Labrenzia sp. VG12: one gene and its partner. The protein of the gene in region 2 binds, or shares a complex with, the protein of the main gene of each other region. Links are inferred from orthologs where the notes say so. Each region holds a gene or a part of one and is shown on either strand. Other genes may lie near its edges.

The links.
Region 1: the proteins of trxB (region 2) and trxA are in contact, whole or in part, in a crystal structure (PDB 1F6M), measured with the Escherichia coli proteins. The link is inferred for Labrenzia sp. VG12 from one-to-one orthologs.

What each region holds. Positions count from the first base shown.
Region 1 is NZ_CP022529.1:4,780,938-4,791,251, reverse strand. What follows is about bases 3,147-5,841. They hold trxA (thioredoxin), read right to left. Parts: upstream 4,807-5,841; coding sequence 4,486-4,806; downstream 3,147-4,485. Other genes in these bases: addA (double-strand break repair helicase AddA), read right to left, coding at 4,892-5,841; grpE (nucleotide exchange factor GrpE), read right to left, coding at 3,703-4,341; CHH27_RS22165 (trimeric intracellular cation channel family protein), read right to left, coding at 3,147-3,448. In the rest of the region: CHH27_RS22185 (Lrp/AsnC family transcriptional regulator), read left to right, coding at 1-444; CHH27_RS22180 (glycine cleavage T C-terminal barrel domain-containing protein), read left to right, coding at 697-1,746; CHH27_RS22175 (OsmC family protein), read left to right, coding at 1,784-2,233; CHH27_RS22170 (VOC family protein), read right to left, coding at 2,323-2,706; more of CHH27_RS22165, read right to left, coding at 2,837-3,146; more of addA, read right to left, coding at 5,842-8,401; double-strand break repair protein AddB, read right to left, coding at 8,398-10,314. UniProt on the Escherichia coli protein: Participates in various redox reactions through the reversible oxidation of its active center dithiol to a disulfide and catalyzes dithiol-disulfide exchange reactions.
Region 2 is NZ_CP022529.1:2,627,597-2,637,993, reverse strand. The notes cover bases 3,745-6,522. They hold trxB (thioredoxin-disulfide reductase), read right to left. Parts: upstream 5,729-6,522; coding sequence 4,760-5,728; downstream 3,745-4,759. Other genes in these bases: CHH27_RS12325 (LysR family transcriptional regulator), read right to left, coding at 3,832-4,728; CHH27_RS12330 (M20/M25/M40 family metallo-hydrolase), read left to right, coding at 3,745-3,805. In the rest of the region: protein-methionine-sulfoxide reductase catalytic subunit MsrP, read left to right, coding at 142-1,104; CHH27_RS12335 (Lrp/AsnC family transcriptional regulator), read right to left, coding at 1,555-1,974; more of CHH27_RS12330, read left to right, coding at 2,114-3,744; CHH27_RS12310 (Lrp/AsnC family transcriptional regulator), read left to right, coding at 6,977-7,444; CHH27_RS12305 (hypothetical protein), read right to left, coding at 7,492-7,977; transcription elongation factor GreA, read right to left, coding at 8,079-8,552; carB (carbamoyl-phosphate synthase large subunit), read right to left, coding at 8,675-10,397.

The DNA of each region.
Region 1 (10,314 bases), 2.2 Mb from region 2 along the record:
GTGCAGAAACATGGTCAACTGAGCAAGGCCAAGTTGGCCGAAATCGTGAACCTGTCTGCCACACCGTGTTGGGCGCGCCTTAACCGTCTGCGCGCGGAAGGGTTCATTCGCGGCTACCATGCCGATATTGCGCTTGATCGGATCGTCGATGTGACTCGCGTGGTCGTGACCATTTCCCTGGAACATCATCGCAAGTCTGATTTTGAGCGTTTCGAAAACCATATCCTGACCGAAGATGCGATTATCAATTGCGTCGCGACTGGCGGCGGCTCTGACTATGTCATGACCGTTGTCACGCCCAGCCTGGCGAGTTTCCAGGAACTGATGGAAGAGCTTTTGTCGGCTGAACTGGGCATCGACAGATACATGACCTACTTCGCTACACGCCTGATCAAGGCCAAGCAACCCAATCTGGCCAAGCTGGTGTCACCGCCCCAACGCTAGCCCAATGTCTGTTTGGACTGAGATTAGCCTTGAAAACAGTCTGAACGGACTAGTGAACCACCGGATTTCAGGCCACGCCTTCAATCGAAAGACCCTATTTTGCCAGGCATCAATGACGCCGCAGCGGGACAGCCCGGATTGCACATGTGGGTGGAGGATTGAATGCAAGCTCATGAGTTCGGATTTGGAACACAGATCCGCAAATCTCCTTTTTTTGAAGCGACGGTTCGCTGGGGTGCCAGGGGCTTTTCAGTGTACAATCATATGTACATTCCACGAGATTTCGGCGACCCGGTACAGAATTTCTGGAACTTGGTGAACGACGCCATTTTGTGCGACGTGGCAGTGGAGCGGCAAGTTGAGATTACTGGGCCGGACGCCGCGAAATTCACGCAGATGCTGACCCCGCGCGACCTGTCGACCATGGCGGTGGGGCAATGTAAATACGTTCTGATCACCAATGCCCATGGCGGCATCCTGAACGACCCGATCCTGCTGCGTCTGGGCGAGAACCATTTCTGGTTGTCGATCGCCGACAGCGACATCCTGCTCTGGGCACAAGGCGTGGCTGTGCATTCCGGTCTGGACGTGACCATCTCGGAGCCGGATGTCTCACCGCTGCAGTTGCAAGGTCCCAAGTCGGGCGACATCATGCTCGCCCTCTTTGGCGACGGGATCATGGACCTGCGCTATTACTGGCTGCGCGAGGTGGAGCTTGACGGTATTCCGCTCATTGTGTCGCGCACAGGCTGGTCCAGCGAACTGGGCTATGAAATCTACCTTCGCGACAGCACCTATGGCGACCAGCTCTGGGAGCGCATCATGGAAGTCGGCGGTCCCCTCGGCCTGAAGCCGGGCCACACTTCTACCATCCGACGTATCGAAGGCGGAATGCTCTCCTATCACGCCGACGCGGACATCAACACCAACCCGTTTGAACTCGGATTGGATCGGTTGGTCAATCTGGACAGCGACGCGGAATTCATCGGCAAATTCGCGCTTCAGCGGGTCCGGGACAATGGTGTGACACGCAAGCAGGTCGGACTGATCATAGACAGCGCGCCGCTGACAGGACCGAACACAGCCTTCTGGACCATCAACCGCGACGGTGTTTGCGTGGGCAAGGTGACTTCGGCCATCTATTCGCCGCGTCTTGAGAAGAACATCGCACTTGCCATGGTTTCGGTCGACTGCGCCGATATCGGCACGCAGCTCGAGATTGTAATGCCTTCCGGCCATGCAGCAGCCACGGTCGCTGAAAGGCCGTTCTTCGATCCGCGCAAAAAGCTCGCGGCAGCCTGACACAGTATCGACCTGACATACGCCGGAGACCCAAAAAATGTCGGATTTGGAGATCGCGCTGCATTGGCATCGAAGTGAGGCAACCTTGCAGACAGGCAAATACTCCAACGCCCACACCGTGCAGTATAATGCAGGTCATGAAGTTCAGGTGGATGCCGCCCCGGACTGGGGCGGTGATCCAGAAAATACCAATCCCGAACAGGCCCTCGCTGCCGCGCTCTCCAGTTGCCACATGATGACGTTTCTCGCGCTGTCAGCCAAGGCGGGCTGGCCTGTCGCCAGCTATCACGACCAGGCGGTCGCCCATCTGGGAAAAAATGCGAGGGGACAGATGTCCGTGACACGGATCGACCTGCATCCGAAGGTGCGCTTCGACACAGGTTTCGAAGTTGACGCAAGCCAGTTGGGAGAAATGCAGGCGCGAGCTCATCGCTACTGTTTCATCGCCAACACTCTCGCCGACAGCGTCGAAATCAACGTTCTATGAGCATCGGCAAAAGGCGCGGAACATAGGATAACGAAAAGGCCGGATCCTGCAATCCGGCCTTTTTTCTTCGGACAACGACTGCTGAATACTCAGCCGGCCATCTCGGCAGGTGTCATCCAGCCTTGAACCGCGCCACCGACATCCTTCAGGATTGCGATGCGGCCGATGCCGGGCACATCAAAGGGAGGACGCATGACTTCCGCGCCATGGGCCTTTGCAAGCTCCAGTCGCTCGTCGATATTGTCGACGGCAATGTAGGACATCCAGTGTTCCGGTATGCCGTCGAAATGGGGCGCATTCATCGGGAAAAAGCCACCGACCGGCTTGTCACCGAGGTTGGCCACGACATAGGTGCCGTCTTCCATCGGCATTTCGGTGAAGGTCCACCCGAGAGTCTTGCCATAGAAATCCTTGGCTTTCTGGGTGTCGCGCGTCATCAGCTCGTTCCAGTAGAAGATACCGTGCTCGGCCATGATCTTCTCCATCCTCCATTTGTGAAATTGCACCCTGAGGCTGTGTTGATCCTACTGCGGACCGACGGACAGACCTGTGACATAACGCAATTTCATCGCGATTTTTGTCAATATCGGGACGCCCTGCCAATTAGCTGCGCTTGCCGGCGCGATAGCCGGGCAAGGTCCATCCCCGCAAAATAGCGCCGCCACGCAGGATCAGTGCGATCGCACCGGCCAGAAGGGCACAGGCGACTTGCGGCAGATCCACTTGCACCAGCAGGACATAACTTCCCGCGCCGGCAAATGCCGCGCTGACATAGATCTCGGATTTGACGATGGAAGACGGTTCACGGGCAATCGTGTCCCTCAGGACGCCGCCGAATGTTGCCGTTGCAACTCCCATCAGGACTGCTACCAGGATTGTGTCACCGACCGACAGGGCCTTGGCAGCCCCCATCACGGAATAAGCGGCGATCCCGACTGCGTCGGCCCAGCGAAGCGGCTTGTTCAAGGACTCGATCCAGTCGGCAAAGAACCAGACAAAAACGCTGACCGCGAGGCAGACCAGCAGATAGGTTTCATTCTGGACCCAGAACACCGGCACGCCAAGAAGCAGATCGCGGAGCGTGCCGCCGCCAATGCCGGTCAGGGTGGCAAAGAACAGAAACGCGATGAAATCGAGCTGCTTGCGCGACGCCATGATGCCGCCCGTGATCGCAAAAACGGCAACGCCGAGATAATCCAGCATCTGCAGCAGCATGGTGCCCCTTTTCACTCGTTGGACCGCAAGACCAGGTTCGGGTCAGCCAGCTTTCCGGTTTGCCGTCACCCCATGACTTGATCTATGAGCCTCGCCACTTCTTCCCCGATGGAAAAAGCGTGTTGTAACTCCCTTTCAGGGCAAGGACTACAGGGACAAGCCCCGCAAAGGCGAAGCTTACCAACGCCGGCCGAAAAAAAACCACTCCCGCGACTGGCGGAAGTGGCTTCTTTCAAAGAAAGACGATGGCGCGATCAGGCGCTCTTGTCGACAGTCTGCCCGGCTTCACCAGCGGCATCCGCCGGTGCCTGGGCAACGTCCTTCGGCCCGCCCTTGGAGACACCGACCATGGCCGGTCGCAGGACGCGCTCGCCGATGACATAGCCGGCCTGCATGACCTGAACCACGGTGTTGTTCGGCACTTCCGTGTTCGGTACCTCGAACATGGCCTGGTGGAAATTCGGGTCGAATTTCTGGCCTTCCGGGTTGAGTTTCTTGACGCCGTTTTTCTCCAGCTGGTTGAGCAGATCGCGTTCGATCATCTCAACACCTTCGATCAGCGAGGCAACGCCGGCATCGGCGTTCTTGCGGTCATCTTCCGGCAGGGCTTCCAACGCGCGGCGCAGATTGTCAGAAACGGTCAGCATGTCGCGCGCAAAACCGGAGACCGCATATTGGCGGGCGTCCTTGATTTCCTTCTCCGTGCGGCGGCGCAGGTTTTCCATCTCGGCCATGGCACGGAGTGCCCGGTCCTTGAGGTCGGCATTTTCCGTCTGCAGCAGTTCGAGTGGATCCATGCCGGTCGCGTCAGCACCGGTTTCACCGGCCGCGGCTTCGGTTTCCGGCGTCACGTCTGCCGGCTGTTCTTCCGGGGATTTGTTCTCGTCACTCATGAATGGTCCGTCTGGCTAAAATCCAATGCGGCTGCTTTATACCAATTGCCGGCCATTTCAAAGAGGATCGGCGGATAAGCTTTCGCATATCCGCCGGCCGCGCTCATATGGCCTGCCGCCGGTGGGCCGCAGGAAGATCATTTCTTAAAGGGCGCTCTTGATCCAGTCGGACAGCTTGCCTTTCGGCGCAGCACCGATCTGTTGCGCCATCGGCTCACCACCCTTGAACAGGATCAGCATCGGGATGGAGCGGACGCCATATTTCATGGCCATGTCCTGGTTTTCGTCGATGTTCAGCTTGGTGATCTTCACCTGGCCGTCCATCTCTTCGGAGATTTCCTCAAGTGCCGGAGCGATCATCTTACAGGGGCCGCACCATTCGGCCCAGAAGTCGACGACGACCGGAGCGTCGGAATTCAGAACTTCCGCCTCAAAGGAGGCATCGGTGACTTGCGTGGTTGCCATAACTAGATCTCGTAGGTCTGGGGGTCACGCCTACACTATGTAAGCGCGTCAGTTGGCACGAACGTAGGAAGCAAGAGGCGCGGCGTCAAGCGGCTGTGCCGTCAGGCCGCAATCCGGCAAAGGTCTCGTCGAGCATTGCCGCCGGGATTTCCATCAGGGAAGGGCCGGAGGTCCACAAAAGACAGGCGGAAATGTCCCGGCCCGGATAAATCTGCTTCAGCATTTCCCTGTAAACACAAAGCTGTGCGCGATATTCGAGAGGAACTTCCGCAACCTCTTCCGGCGGATGAAAATTCGTCTTGTAATCCACAATCACAACCCGGTTATCCTCAACCAGAAGCCGGTCGATCTGCCCGGAGATTTCGACCTCCGTGCCATCGGCAATGCGAATCGTGCCAACGACAGGCACCTCGGCTCGTGCCCGGGCCGCAAACAGCGGCGCGAATTCAGGGTCGTCCAGAATGCGCGCGACCTCTTCCAGCAAGCGCTCGCGACGGGAGATGAATTCCGGGCGCAGCGCCTGATCGAGATAGTTTTCCGCAGCCTGCATCCGCTCGCCCGCCACAAGGTCGGGCAGGAGCTCCAACAGGCGGTGAACCAGCCGTCCCCGCTCCAGCGGCCAGGAGGCCGGGTCCCGTCCCGCCTGAAGCCTGGAGACTGCCGGCACGGGATCAATCCCCTCTTTCTCCTCCATCGCCTCGAAGGCTCTTGAAGGCTGCAGGCGCTTCTTTTTCGGCAGCGGCCGTACCGGTTCCGACAGCCATGCAGGCAGTGGCGGCGCTGTCTCTTCGGACGCTTCAGGGACCCTGGAGACAGTCCCGGAGGCCGGATGTGTGCCCGCCCCGTCCTTCTGCCAGCGCCACCCTGATACAGCGCCGTCCGGACCAAACAGTTCCTGCGCTCCCGGTTTCAGGGACCGCGACACCATGGAATACCAGCAGTTTTCATGGGCACCGCGTTTCGGCTCCCAGCCACAGACAATCAGCCGGTCTTCGGCGCGTGTCAGTGCCACATACAAAAGCCGCCGATATTCCTCTTCCTGGGCCGCCCGCAACGCATCAACGGTCTCGTCGTGCCAGCTTGTGCGATCAGCCTTTGGCGGTAGCCATACAAGCGCCGGCGGCAAAAGATCATTGTTCAGACGCGGATGCGGCAGAAAAGACGGATCATGGATCGCGCTGACCGGCGCAGCACCCGGATCCACCAGAATGACGATCCGCGCCTCAAGCCCCTTGGACCCGTGCACCGTCATGATCCGGACCATGCCCTTGGTGTTGGTCAGCTCACGCTTGATCTCCGTCGGGGCCGCCGCCATCCAGGCAAGGAACCCTTCAAGACCAGGCGTGCCGGCCTGTTCATAGGCCATGGTCAGTGCCAGGAACTCGTCGAGAACGTCATCGACTTCAACCCCGAGCCGGGACCGGAAGGCCTTTCGACCGCCATCGGCCCCCAGCAGGCGGGCATAAAATTCATAGGGCGGCACGAAGTCGGCGCGGGCGCGCCAATCCTCAAGCCTTGCCCGGACCTGTTTCCAGGTCTCGCTGGTCTCGGACCGCTTGACCAGCATCTGCCAGAGCGTGCCCGGCCGGACCTTGTCAGGCGTCTCCCGGGCGATCTGGAAGAGATCCTCGTCTCCCAAGCCGAAGAGCGGGCTTTTCAACACGCAGGCAAGCGACAGATCGTCTTCCGGCAGCAGCAGGAACCGGCCAAGCGCGGCCAGATCCTTGACCGCGATGTGGTCCGTCAACACCAGCCTGTCGCTGCCGGCAGCCGGAATGTCGCGTTCCTTCAGTTCCCGGTTGAGCGCCTCGACAAAGGGACCGCGTTTGCGAACAAGGATCATGACGTCGCCGGGATCAGCCACGCCGTCCCGCATCCAGTCGGCGATTTCCCCGGCAATGCGTCTGGCGACCTTGATCATCGGACTGCCGGAGCCGACATGGTCGATCGGCTGCCGCCAGTCGTCCGGCTCCTCGATTTCCGCTTCCGCTTCCAACGGCCAGATATCGACAATTCCGGGGTCGCGGCGGATCGCCTCGTGCACAGGTGCCTTCACGTCCTGGGAAAGGCCCCTGTGGGCACTTTCTTCGCGGAACACCTCATCGACAGCGCCGAGCACATCGGGCGTCGACCGGAAAGACAGCTGCAGATTGACGGAATGAAATTCCCGTTCCGCTTCACCTGCCCTTTGCGCGAATTCCCGGCGCATGGCGTCGAAATAGGCCGGAACAGCCCCCTGAAACGAGTAGATCGACTGCTTTTCGTCGCCGACCGCAAACAGGGTCCGCACCCGGTCATGTCCACCTTCACCTGAAAAGAACTCTGCGGCCAGCGCCGTTACCACGTCCCATTGGCGCGGGCTGGTGTCCTGGGCCTCATCCACCAGGATATGGTCAAGCCCCTGGTCGAGCTTGTATTGCACCCAGAGGGCCGCATCCGACTTCTGCAGAAGCGATGCGGTCTTGACGACCAGGTCCTCGAAATCCAGATACCCGCGCGCCGTCTTTGCGCGCTCATAGTGCCGGATCACCGCGTCGGCCAGATGCAGGAGCGACGCCGTGCCTTCATAGGTGGCAACCTTGCGGCGCTCGTCCAGCAGCGACAACAGTCGGTCCTGCTCGGCGCCCAGAGCGTCCAGCATCTGCGGGAAATCCGCAACAATCTTCTTGGTGGCGAGCGATTTGCGCGGCTCAAGCTTGGCCGTCAGGAAGATGGATTGCCAGGCCTCGCGGAAAGCCGTCAGGTCCGCCAGGCTTGCGGCTTCGACCAGCGCATCGCCGCGGGCCTGATCGGTTTTTGAACCGGTCCCGAGCGCCTCGGCATATGCGCGGCAGGTATTGAGATCGAGGGGACACTCCGCCTTGAACCGCCGATCGAACTCTGCCAGCCGCAGCGACGGATCCACGTCGAGCAATCCGGCAAGCTCTTCAAGCGCGGGCAAAAGCCCGTCCGCATCATTGGTCCAGCGGCGGAAGGCATCCCGGCTCTGGATAAGTTCATCCAGAGCCTTCTGGGCACCGCCATCGCTCATCAGATCGATCACCGAGGCAAGGGCCCGGCCATAGGTGCTCGCCGGGTCGGTCTCGGCGGCATGAAGCACGGTGGCGCGGGATTCGGCCATCAGTTCTGCGGCGATGCGATCATCCAGCACCGCAAAATGCCCGGCCACGTTGGCCTCCAGCGGGAACTGGTGCAGCAGGGCTTCGCAGAAGCCGTGGATGGTCTGGATCTTCAGTCCACCGGGGGTCTCTAGCGCTCGGGCGAAGAGCCTGCGTGCCATGGCAAGGCGCGCGGCATCCGGTCTCCGCCCCTCGATATCCTGCAGCTCCCGGGACAGCGCTTCATCGTCCCTGGTCACCCAGTCGCCCAGGATGCGGAAAACACGGGTCGCCATTTCGGCAGCAGCGGCCTTGGTAAAGGTCAGCGCGAGGATGCGGGACGGGTCCGTGCCATCCAGCAGAAGCCGCACAACCCGGCGCGACAGGACAAAGGTCTTGCCGGATCCGGCATTGGCACTCACCCAGGCCGAGGCACGCGGGCGCGAGGCAAGATCCTGACGTTCACGGGTCAGTTCCGGGATCTGGAACCCGCTCATGACGGTTCCTCCCCACCAAGGGCCCATTCCTGGGTCCGGGCCAGATGGTCATAGTCGCCGTCCATCTGCCGCTCGCGCATGACACGGGCGCGCGACAGATACCCGGTCTCGGGCTTTGCATAATGGGCGATCAATTGCTCCAGGCGCGCCCAGGCATCTTCGATCAGGCCTTCCAGCGGAACATCCTTGGGGTTTCGCACCGCCTCGATGACCGGTTCCGCGCCGCCCTTCAGCTGCAGGTAGACCAGTTCCGAAACCTCGGCATCCGCCGGCACGTCCTTGAAGCCGAACCGTTTGATCATTGCGGCTTCCAGAGGCAGTTGCGGCGACAGCAGCGCGTCGACCTGTTTTTGCGACGGCACCTGCCCTGTCTTGTAATCGATCACCGAGAGGGAGCCCCCCTGCAGCTGATCGATACGGTCGGCCCGGCCGCGCAGTCGGAAATCAAATCCGGGCAGGGCGAGCGCAACACCGCCGCCGATCTCCAGATGCCGCGTGTCGATGGATGCGGATCTTTTGCCCTCATAGGCCACAAATCCGGCCGCAATCTTCTGGAACCTTGGCCACCAGAGCGCCCGGATCGCCGGAAACGCATCAAGCGGTTCAAACAGCTCTTCGCCTATTCCGATCAGCGCGTCGACTGCGCTGTCGTCGAAGGGGCCCTGCCAGGTCATCAGGAACTGCGCCAGGGCATCATGAATGAGATTGCCCTTGTCAGCCGCCCCCGGCTCGCCGCCGATTGGCTCTACCGGCTGCAGCTCCAGAACGTGGCGTGCGTAGATCGCATAGGGATCGCGGATGAGCCGCTCGATCTCGGTGATGGACAAGGAGGCCGGCCGGGCTGCCAGCGGAGGCAGAGGCGCCGGACGCCGGGCCGGACGCACCGCACCTTCGGACCGGTCAAGCTGGGAGGCCAGTTCCGGGTAGACCGCCCCGCGTGCCTCAAGGTCCCTTGTGAGTTCAGGCCCTGCAAGCGTGGTCAGCCGCTGCAGCCAGCGCGAGGCCACGGTGGGGGCGCCATCACTTCGGGCCGCACGTGACAGCAACACGCGCCTTGTGCCGAACCCTTGTGCAAAATCATGTGCGGCGGCCCCCAGCCGCCGTTCGGGCGGCTCCAGTCCCATGTCCCGTTTCATCGGCCGGTTCAGCCACGGGTCATTGCGGGTGCGCTGCGGCCAGACGCCTTCGTTCAGACCACCCATGATCATGAAGTCGAAGCTCTGCAGCCGCGCTTCCATGGGACCGAGGATCTGTATGCGCGTGTCGCCCGGCAGACGGCGGCGGACGGCGTGGCCAGACATCAGCGCAGGCAGGACGGATGGCCACTCACCAGGCGGAATATCGAGCCCGCTGGAGCCGGCTTCCAGGAGGCCGGTGAAGAATTCCGCGAGGGCCTCGCCCGCTTCACCGGCATAGAGTTCCGCGACCGAGCCGGTTTCATCCCCTGAAATCGCCTCGATCACCTCGATGTGCCGCCGTGCCAGGTCCATCAGATCTAGCGGCTCACTGGAAGATGCCAGGTCTTCCAGGGGTTTCAGCGCTGCTGCCAGCCGCTCGACAAGATCCGCGATCACGTCCCAGTCGGCGTCGTGGACCTTCTTCCAGCGCGGCGTATGCGCCTTGCCCGCTTCCTCGCGGCTCGCCTCGACGGCCAGTTTCAGGCCCGCCGTACCGGCGCGTGCCCGCGGGCCGCGAACGACCCCGCGTTCAAGCGCGCGTGCGGCCGAACGAATGTCCTTGACCGGCAGCCCGAGCCGGGCAAGCGGATGCTTGAGGAGTGAAAGAAGGTCGATCGGCTCGCAGCCATTGAGAGCCAGCTTGGCGGCCAGAAGCGAAAGAATGGCCGGTGCGGTCTGATCCAACGGCCGGCCGGCACTGTCATCAACCTGGACGTTCCAGCGGGCAAGTTCGGC
Region 2 (10,397 bases):
CCCGCCGAGGCGTTTCTGTTGGGCGCCTGTTCGAGAGGCGGCCGCGATCTTCTTCACCGTTTCGTTGCCGAAGGTCACCAGGGCGTTATTTGCCATTGATGAGCGATTCCGGTTTCCTGCGGGGCAAATGGAGTGAGACGCATGAACATCCTGAAGAAACGCAGCTGGAACCTTGCTGAGCGCGATGCCACGCCGGAGGCCGTTTTCCTGAACCGGCGGCAGATCCTGGCAGGTCTTGCCGGCGGCGGTGCGCTTCTCGGCAGCGGGCTTGGTCTCCGGCCGGCTTTTGCGGAAGAAGACCCGAGTGCCGGGCTCTATCCGGTCACGCGCAATGCAGCCTACACGCTGGACCGGGACCTCACCGCCGAAGACGTCGCGTCCAAATACAACAATTTTTATGAGTTCGGCTCACACAAGCAGATCTGGCCGGCGGCCCAGGCCCTCAAGATCCGGCCCTGGACAGTGACGCTGGATGGCATGATCGACAATCCGCAGACCATCGACATCGACGATCTGCTGGCCAGGATGCCGCTGGAAGAGCGTCTTTACCGGCACCGCTGTGTCGAGGCCTGGTCGATGGCCGTGCCCTGGTCAGGCTTTGCACTGGCGGACCTGGTCAAGCTCGCGGGTCCTCAGACGGGTGCAAAATATCTGCGTTTCGAGACGTTCCACGATCCGTCGGTCGCAAGCGGTCAGAAACAGTCCTGGTATCCCTGGCCCTATGTGGAGGGCCTGACCCTGGAAGAGGCCACCAACGAGCTGACCTTCATGGCGACCGGTGTCTATGGCAAGCCACTCGCCAAACAGTTCGGCGCTCCGGTCCGTCTGGTGACGCCCTGGAAATACGGCTTCAAATGCATCAAGTCGGTGGTGAAGATCACCTTCACGGACCAGCGTCCTGTCAGCTTCTGGGAAGAGATCCAGCCGAAGGAATACGGCTTCTGGGCCAATGTGAACCCGTCGGTGCCGCACCGCCGCTGGCCGCAGGCATCGGAACGGATCCTGGGCACGGACGAACGGCGGGACACGCTTCTCTACAATGGCTATGAGGAACAGGTGGCGCATCTCTACAAGGACATGAAGGGCGAGCTTCTGTTCATGTAGGGAAGATTTTGCGCTGCAGCAAAGTATAGGCAAAAAAAGAGCCGGGTCTTTAAGGACCCGGCAGTTTATTTTGATTCACTGAAACCAGTGGAATCACCTTCCAGAGGGGAACAGCTGGTCTGGACATCACTGGGAGGAGGACGTGACGTCCGCGTGACCAACAGTGATGCTTATATGCAGTGCACAAGCCGCATAAACAAGAGGCAGGTGCGCAGACCTGCTATGCATTTTGCGCAGGTCTGTGTTTTCAGGCTTTGGTGGCGGTGGAAAAGATTTGTTTTCCAATATGTTAATCCTGTTCAATTAATCGGCGGCACACGACATTTTTTGCGTATTCCGTCAGAATTTCTTTGCGGAAGCCCGGATCTGGTTTGATTGCCTGGCAAAATTGCACTCAGGTTTTTGCATATTTTTTGACCTGACCCTCTCATGTGTCCCTGCGATTGGCGGCTAGGCCGGGCCCAGCAGCATGAAGGTTTCGGACTTTCCAACGCCGTTCATCATGCGAATTTCCGATATGACACTGTTCATGGCTGGCAGGCTGGAAACTTCGATTTCCGCGATGATGTCCCAGACGCCATTGGTGTTGGAGAGGCTAGCAATGCCGGGAATGCGTTTGATCGTGGCGACCGTGTTCTTCAGGTTGTTGCCGCTCAACTCGATCAGCATGACCGCACGCAGCAGATTCTCGGGCATGTCGTCACTGAGGCGGATGGTGAAGCTCTTGATCGTGCCGTTGGCAATCAGGCGGTCCAGTCGGGTCTGAACCGTGCCGCGCGCAACTTTCAGGATCTCGGCAAGCTTGGGCAGAGAGGCCCTGCTGTTGATGCGCAATTCCGCGATCAGTCTCCGGTCCAGGTCATCCATCATGTCTGTCTTCGCTGTCAGTTTCGTTAATCGAACTGACAGAATACGCAGAATACTAGATAATTTGACAGGTTTTTGCGTATTCCTTGACCCTTGTCCGGGGGATGTTTTGGCAAAGAGGCCAGACAGGGAAGGAACAGGAATGACACCGGACACAGCGGCGCCTGTGGAAGCAAACCACGCTCATGGAGTATGGCAGCCAGCGGAGCGCGTCGAGGAACTCGCCTGCCGGCTGGTGCGCCTTGCCAGCGAAACCGGAACGCCCGGCGAGGCGGCCTTTGCACGGCAGCTTGTGGCGCTTTTGAGCGAGATACCGTATTTCCGCGACAACCCCGACGACATCCGTCTGGTGGAGGGACTGGAGGGCACGCCGGCCCGCAACGTCGTGGCAGTGGTTCGCGGCGCCGGCCGCAAGGCCCTGCTGCTGACAGGGCACTATGACACCGTGTCCGTTGAAAACTATCACGATCTCAAGGATCTCAGCCGGGAGCCTTATGAACTCAGAACGGCTCTGCTCGCGGATCTGGAAAGGCCAAACCTGACGCTGCAGGAGGAGCGTGCGAAGACCGATCTGGCAAGCGGCGACTTCCTGCCGGGCCGCGGCATGCTGGATATGAAAAGCGGCCTTGCAGCCGGTGTTGCCGTACTTGAGCAGTTCGCGGCGCGCAGCGAGCGGACAGGCAATCTGGTGCTTTGCTGCAGTCCGGACGAAGAACGTGACAGCCGGGGCATGCGCGCCTTGCGCGACAGCTTGCCGGAGCTGATGGCTGACATGGGTCTGGATCCTGCCGGGGCCATCAACATGGACGTAACCTCGGACCAGGGCGACGGCAGCGAGGGGCGCGCCGTTTTTGCCGGCACCATCGGCAAGCTGATGCCTTTTGCGCTGGTGGTCGGCAGGAGCTCGCATGCAAGTTACCCCTATGAGGGTGTCAGCGCCCAGATGATCGCAGCCGAGATCGTGCGGCGGATCGAAGCCAATCCCGACCTCAGTGACCGGGGCGGCGACGCAGTGTCACCGCCGCCGATCTGTCTGGAAGCAAGGGACCTGCGCGACGTTTACGAGGTCACCACCCCCGAGCGGACCTGGCTTGCCTTCAACTGGCTCTACCATTCCCAGGACCCGGAGGATCTCTTTGCCAGCTTTGTTGGCCAGGTAAAGGCTGCCGCGCAGGCCAGTCTCGCCAGACTGGCGGACAATGCGCGCCGGTTTTACGCACTGTCGGGCAGCGCCGCCGGACCGGAGCCTGCCGATATGCCCATTCTGAGCTACGCGGATCTCAAGGCAGAAGCGGCACGCCAGCTTGGTGACCGCTTCCAGAATGCCTTGATGGCAAAACAGGCCGCGCTTGAAGGCGTCGATAATCCGATGACCGTCAGCCGCGAGCTGGTGATCTGGCTGGTGGATCGTGCAAGGCTCTCCGGACCGGTGATCGTGACCGGTTTTGCCAGTCTGCACTATCCGTCCACCCGGCTCGACCGGAACCATGCGCACGATACCGCACTTGAGACCGCGATATCGGCCGTCATGGCAACGCGGCAGCATGACCCGTCCCGGCGCTTGATCTGGCGCCCCCATTTTGAAGGCATTTCCGACATGAGCTTCTTTGGCTCCATGGAGGGCCGCTCTTCTGCGCTGGTTGCCAGGAATACGCCACCGGGTTGGCTGATTGATCAGCCAAACCCGAAAAGCCTCAGATGTCCCATGGTGAATATCGGCCCGTGGGGGCGTGAGTTCCATCAACGGTTCGAGCGCGTTTACGCCCCTTACGCCTTTGACGAGCTGCCCCGCATCCTGGCTGAAATCAGCGATCTGTTTCTGGCGGATGGCTGACGGGGTGCGGGCAGGAGATCCTTGCCCTAGTAGACCCAGTTCTGGGCGTTGGCCAGCAGGAACTCGCGGAATGCGGTGACGCGAGCCGTGTTCTTCAATTCGGACGGATAGACAAAATAGGTGTCGAAAGAGGGCACCTTGTCCTCCTGCTCGGTCATCACCGGCGCCAGCTTGGAAGACTGGTCAATGATGTAATCGGGCAGCATGGCGATGCCGACACCGCTCTGAACGGCCCGCTTGATCGCCACGATGTTGTTGGCTTTCAGAACCGAACGGCGCGGGCTTGTGGTGACACGTCCTGCCGTTTCCAGCCAGTTCATCGACCTGAGATAGGCCGGTGCCTGCTCGCCGAAGGTGATGATGCGGTGATTGTCGAGATCGTCGATCGACACCGGTGCGCCGAAGCGCTGCAGATATTCCGGTGACGCATAGACATGGAAATGCACGGTGAACAGCTTGCGCTGGATCAGGTCCGGCTGGGTCGGTTGGCGCAGGCGGATGGCCACATCTGCCTCGCGCATGCCGAGATCAAGCTCGTCATCGTCGAAGATCAGGTGCAGATCGACATCGGGATAAAGGTCGATGAAGTTCTTGATCCGCGAGGTGAGCCAGGTGGAGCCGAGACCGACCGTTGTGGTCACCCGGAGAATGCCGGAGGGTTTTTCCTTGCTGTCCGTCAGGCTTGACTGGACGGCCTCGAGCTTCATCAGGACGTCGCTGGCGGTGCGATAGAGCAATTCGCCCTGTTCCGTGAGCAGCAGGCCACGCGCGTGGCGGTGAAACAGGGGCACGCCCAGATCATGTTCCAGCGCACTGACCTGCCGGCTGACGGCGGACTGGCTCATATGAAGCGTGTCACCGGCATGGGTGAAACTGCCGGCTTGAGCGGCCGCATGAAAGATACGTAGCTTGTCCCAGTCCATGCGACCCCTCCGAAGGGCGTTGCAGGCAGCCTTACTCGGCTGCCTGTTTGGTCGATGCGGCCTCATGTTCGGCCAGAAACTTCTCCGCTTCAAGCGCGGCCATGCAGCCCATGCCGGCGGCGGTTACCGCCTGGCGGTAAATATCGTCAGTGACATCGCCGGCCGCGAAAACGCCCGGGATCGAGGTTTTGGTCGAATCCGGCGCGGTTTCCATATAACCGTTCGGCTTCAGCTTGAGCTGATCCTTGAACAGTTCCACCGACGGCGCGTGGCCGATGGCAATGAAAACACCATCTGTGGAAATTTCCGACAGTTCGCCGGTCTTGGTGTTTTTCAGACGAACGCCGGTCACGGCCTTGGGAATGCCGCCGCCGAGAATCTCGTCGACCTGGCTGTCCCAGACGATGTCGATCTTGGGGTTGTTGAACAGGCGGTCCTGCAGGATCTTTTCCGCGCGCAGGCTGTCACGGCGATGCACCAGCGTCACCTTGGAGGCGAGGTTGGCCAGGTAAAGAGCTTCCTCAACGGCGGTGTTGCCGCCGCCGACCACGACCACTTCCTTGTTGCGGTAGAAAAAGCCGTCACAGGTCGCGCAGGCAGAGACGCCGGCGCCCATGAAATCCTCTTCGGACTGGATGCCGAGCCAGCGTGCCTGGGCGCCGGTCGCGATCACGAGCGTGTCCGCGGTGAACACGGTGCCGCTGTCTGCCTCCAGCCGAAACGGACGCTGGGAAAGGTCCGCCTTGATGATCGTGTCATAGACGATCTTGGTGCCGACATTTTCCGCCTGCTTCTGCATCTGCTCCATCAGCCAGGGGCCCATGACCGGATCGGCAAACCCCGGATAGTTCTCGACATCAGTGGTGATGGTGAGCTGACCGCCCGGCTGGATGCCGGCAACAAGGGTCGGCTCGATCATGGCGCGCGCGGCGTAGATGGCGGCCGTATAACCGGCCGGGCCGGAGCCGATGATCAGAAGTTTGCTGTGTTCCGTGCTCATGACGCACCTTTTCCTGTCTTTGGTCCGGCTCTTCCTGTCCGGTTGCCCGTCTTCAGGGCTCCTGTGAGTCTTGCCGCCGAAAGCTTGCGTATTCCGCGAGAATGCGGTCCGCGATGACCGGGGTGGCATCTATCGGCTCGTAGGTAGTGGTTTTCAGCGGACCTGGAAAGGGGTGAACTGCACCGATCCGTTCCAAAGTCCCCAAAAACCCGGTGATCTTGTCGTGACCGCCAGCAGGATGAAACACGTGCACCGGCTTTCCGGTGGCTGTGGCCTCACCGATCATGTTGGTGGAATCGGCCGTGGCGATGATTGCATCCGCTTTTGCAAGATAGTGTCCGAGCGGATTTGGCCCCTGGCCCGACCAGTAGAGATGGGGTCCTGATCTGGCAAGGCTGGAAAGACCATAGGCTAGATCCGGCGGCGTCCGGCGCGACGCCGTGATCATCAACGACGCTTTTTGGGAATTTGCCAAGTCGCGCAGGCCTGCAAGCAGGCGCTTCTGGTCCTCTTCACGGAAGGTATGATGACGGCTGTCGCCGCCGATCAGGACCGCCACCCGCGGGTGGTTCAGCCGGTCGATGTCGACCAGCGTTTCGGCGCGCAGATCGGCAAGCTTGCTGGCGGAGAACCTGTGAGGAGAGGTCGGCGTGACCAGAACGTTGCGGCCGCGCAATTTGTCGTGTTCCGGCACCCAGATCAGGTCGGCGGCCTCCGGGCCGGTGCGGGGGTCCTTGAGAAAGACGGTAAAGGTATTGCCCCCGAACGCCGCTTGATCCGGCGCAGATACCCAGCTGCGCGCCTGCCGGAGGCAACGACGATATCCGGATAGGGGAGAGCGATTGGGCTTTTTGGGCGTGATTCCCACTCGCGCGGGTCGATCGGGCCGAAGGGAAGCCACCAGGAAAAGGGTGGTTTTGGTGCGACGATCCGGGTTTCATAAGGAACGCCGAGCGTTTCGACTACGCCGATGCATTGCGCCAAGTCACCGGCCTTGCCGTCGGTCAGGACCCATGCGGTCGACGGCGCGATCTCCTCAAACTGTGGCATTTAAGGAGCAGTTCCCCTATCGTAATCTTTCGAAATCGTGCGCATTTTTGTTATAGTCTTGCACAAACGCGCAAAAAATCATAACTCGGCACCTGAAACACACGTTAACGCGGGATTCTCCCATTCCGCAAGACGAGGGGCCGGCTCGGTGGTAATTGCCCACACCCGGGTCCAGTTGGAAGCTTTAAGGAGACAGGTGTGAAAGCGCGGCTCGATGCCATTGACTGGCAGATCCTGAAGGAATTGCAAGCAGACGGACGGATGACCAATGTCGAGTTGGCGCGGCGTGTCGGCATTTCCGCGCCTCCGTGTCTTCGCCGGGTCCGGGCCCTAGAAGAAGCCGGCCTGATTCTCGGATACCGCACGCTGCTGGACGAAAAGCAGCTCGGCTATGACGTGACGGCCTTTGCCATGGTCGGTCTGCATAGCCAGACCGAGGCCGACCTGATCGCCTTTGAACAGACGGTGCAGAACTGGCCGCTTGTGCGGGAAAGCTACATGCTGTCCGGGGAGGTCGATTTTCTTCTGAAATGCGTTTCGCCGGATCTCCAGACCTTCCAGAACTTCATCATCCGCGAACTGACCGCCGCGCCCAATGTCGACAGCGTGCGCACCGCCCTGACGATCCGGCGCACCAAGGATGAACCGGTGGTGCCGATCGACTGAGGCCGAATACCTCGTTTCCGGACAGTCTTCAGGCTTGAGGCGCGTTGTCAGGTCGCTTGCGCGTCGCTGCGACCGGACTGGATGCGTTCCAGCTTCTTGCGCAGCCGCAGGATCGTAGCGACATCGCGCAGAGCCGTTGCGACCAGCGTAAACACCACACTGAGCAGGAAGCAGGTGGTCAAGATAGCGACCGGGAGCGGCTGTTCGTAATGGAAGGTGTTCAGCGCCTGGTCGACCGGTTCCATTCCGGAATAGAGACGGGTGCGGACGGTTTCCTTGTAGACGCCGAGTTCAAGCGAGCCATGCTTGAAATAGCGAAGGCTGTAAACCAGAAGCAACACGGACGCAGCAAGGGCGACCAGAAAGCCGAACATGCGCGCACCGAAGGCAAAGGCGCCCTCGTATCGTTTCGTCACCAGACGCTTGAAGATCTGGCGTTCGCGCTCATCCAGCTTGGCATAGAGAAACCAGCGATAGGCCCACAGGGGCAGTGACGCGACCAGCAGCCACACCGCGATTGCGTGAAAGACCATCAATCACCCTCCGACACGTACCGACTGCTACCTTAGCGGGCGACCGGCACGCGTCAAAGGGGAATATCAGTTGCCCCGGACAAACCGGCGCAGACAAGCGATCAGACGAACTGAACTTCAACGATCTCGTAGGAACGAGCACCGCCCGGTGCGGCGACTTCAACGCTGTCACCCACAGATTTGCCGATCAGGGCACGTGCAATCGGGGAAGAAATCGAGACCTTGTTGTGCTTCACGTCGGATTCGACATCTCCAACGATCATGTATTTCTTCTCTTCTTCCGTGTCTTCATCAATCAGGGACACGGTCGCGCCGAATTTCACGGTGTCGCCGCTGAGTTTGGTCACATCAATGACCTCGGCGCGCGAAAGTTTGTCTTCCAGTTCCGCAATACGGCCTTCGTTGAGGCTCTGGGCTTCCTTCGCCGCATGGTATTCGGCGTTTTCCGACAGGTCGCCATGTGCGCGCGCTTCTGCAATCGCATCGACGATGCGCGGACGCTCAACCGTGGTACGTTCCTTCAGCTCGTCCTGAAGCATTTTGTAACCGGCGGAGGTCATCGGAACTTTTTCCATGGGTCTCAGACCTTCAACTTATTGGGTCCTTATTTTGCTCTTCTTCAAGGACCGCGCTTTAACAAAAACAAACCAAGCCGGGAAAGGCGCGCTTTCCCGGCCGGTCAATGAGTATATTAGCCTTAGCCGAAGTAGGATTGTAAAGGTCTTACTTCAAGGCTCCCCGCTTTGTGGGCGGTAATGCCTTTGGCCGCTGCAACCGAACCTGCAAGGGTCGTGTAATACGGAACCTTGTTCAGGAGGGCTGCCCGGCGCATCGACCGGCTGTCGGAGATGGCCTGCGCGCCTTCGGTGGTGTTGAAGACAAGCTGGACTTCGCCATTCTTGATAGCATCGACGATATGTGGCCGGCCTTCAAGCACCTTGTTGATCTTCCTGACCGCGATGCCCTGGTCCTCCAGGAATTTCTGGGTGCCACCGGTGGCGATGATGGTGAAGCCGGCTTCCTCGAGGCTCTTCACGGCCTCAAGCACACCTGCCTTGTCCTGGTCCCGCATGGAAACGAAGACGGTGCCTTCGCCCGGAACGCCGGTGCCGCAGCCGATCTGCGACTTGGCGAATGCCTTGCCGAAGGCGGTGTCCAGACCCATGACCTCGCCGGTGGAACGCATTTCCGGACCGAGAATGGTGTCGACGCCCGGAAAACGGGCGAAGGGGAACACGGCTTCCTTGACCGCAATGTGGTCGTATTTGCGATCGCTAAGGCCGAAGGAGGCCAGGCTCTCGCCGGCCATGACGCGGCTGGCGATCTTGGCGACCGGAGCCCCGATGGTCTTGGCGACGAACGGCACGGTTCGGGAGGCACGCGGGTTCACTTCCAGAACGAAGATCTCGCCGTCCTTGATCGCGTATTGAACGTTCATCAGGCCGCCGACTTCCAGCGCCAGGGCCAGCGCCCTGGTCTGCCGCTTCAGCTCGTTCAGCATGTCTTCGCCGAGCGAGAAAGGTGGCAGCGAACAGGCACTGTCGCCGGAGTGGATGCCGGCTTCCTCGATATGCTCCATGATGCCGCAGACAAAGACGTCCTTGCCGTCGCAGAGCGCATCGACATCGACCTCGATGGCGCCGTCCAGGTAACGGTCGAACAACAGCGGATTGGTGCCCAGCACCGTGTTGATCTGGCCGGTCTTGTCGTTCGGATACTTGGCGCGCACTTCCGCCGGTACCAGCTCGGGCAGGGTACCGAGCAGGTAGGAGTTGAGCGCTTCCTCGTCGCGGATGATCTGCATGGCACGGCCACCCAGCACGTAGGACGGACGTACGACGAGCGGCAGGCCGAGCTGGCCTGCAATCAGGCGGCCCTGTTCGACGGAATAGGCAATGCCGTTTTCCGGCTGCTTCAGGTCCAGTTTGATCAGAAGCTTCTGGAACCGGTCACGGTCTTCTGCAAGGTCGATCATGTCCGGCGATGTGCCGAGGATTGGCACATCGGCCTTGACCAGCGCCTGGGCCAGCTTCAGGGGCGTCTGGCCGCCGAACTGGACGATAACGCCGTGTAGAGTTCCGTTTTCCTGCTCCTTGCGGATGATCTCCAGAACGTCCTCGGCCGTCAGCGGTTCGAAATAGAGCCGGTCGGAAGTGTCATAGTCGGTGGAGACGGTTTCCGGGTTGCAGTTGACCATGATGGTTTCGTAACCGGCGTCCTCAAGCGCGAAGGCGGCGTGACAGCAGCAATAGTCGAACTCGATGCCCTGGCCGATCCGGTTCGGGCCACCGCCCAGGATGACCACCTTCTTCCTGTCGGACGGATCGGCTTCGCAAGCCGGTGCGCCCATGAAGGGGGCTTCATAGGTTGAATACATATAGGCGGTGGGCGAAGCGAATTCGGCGGCGCAGGTGTCGATG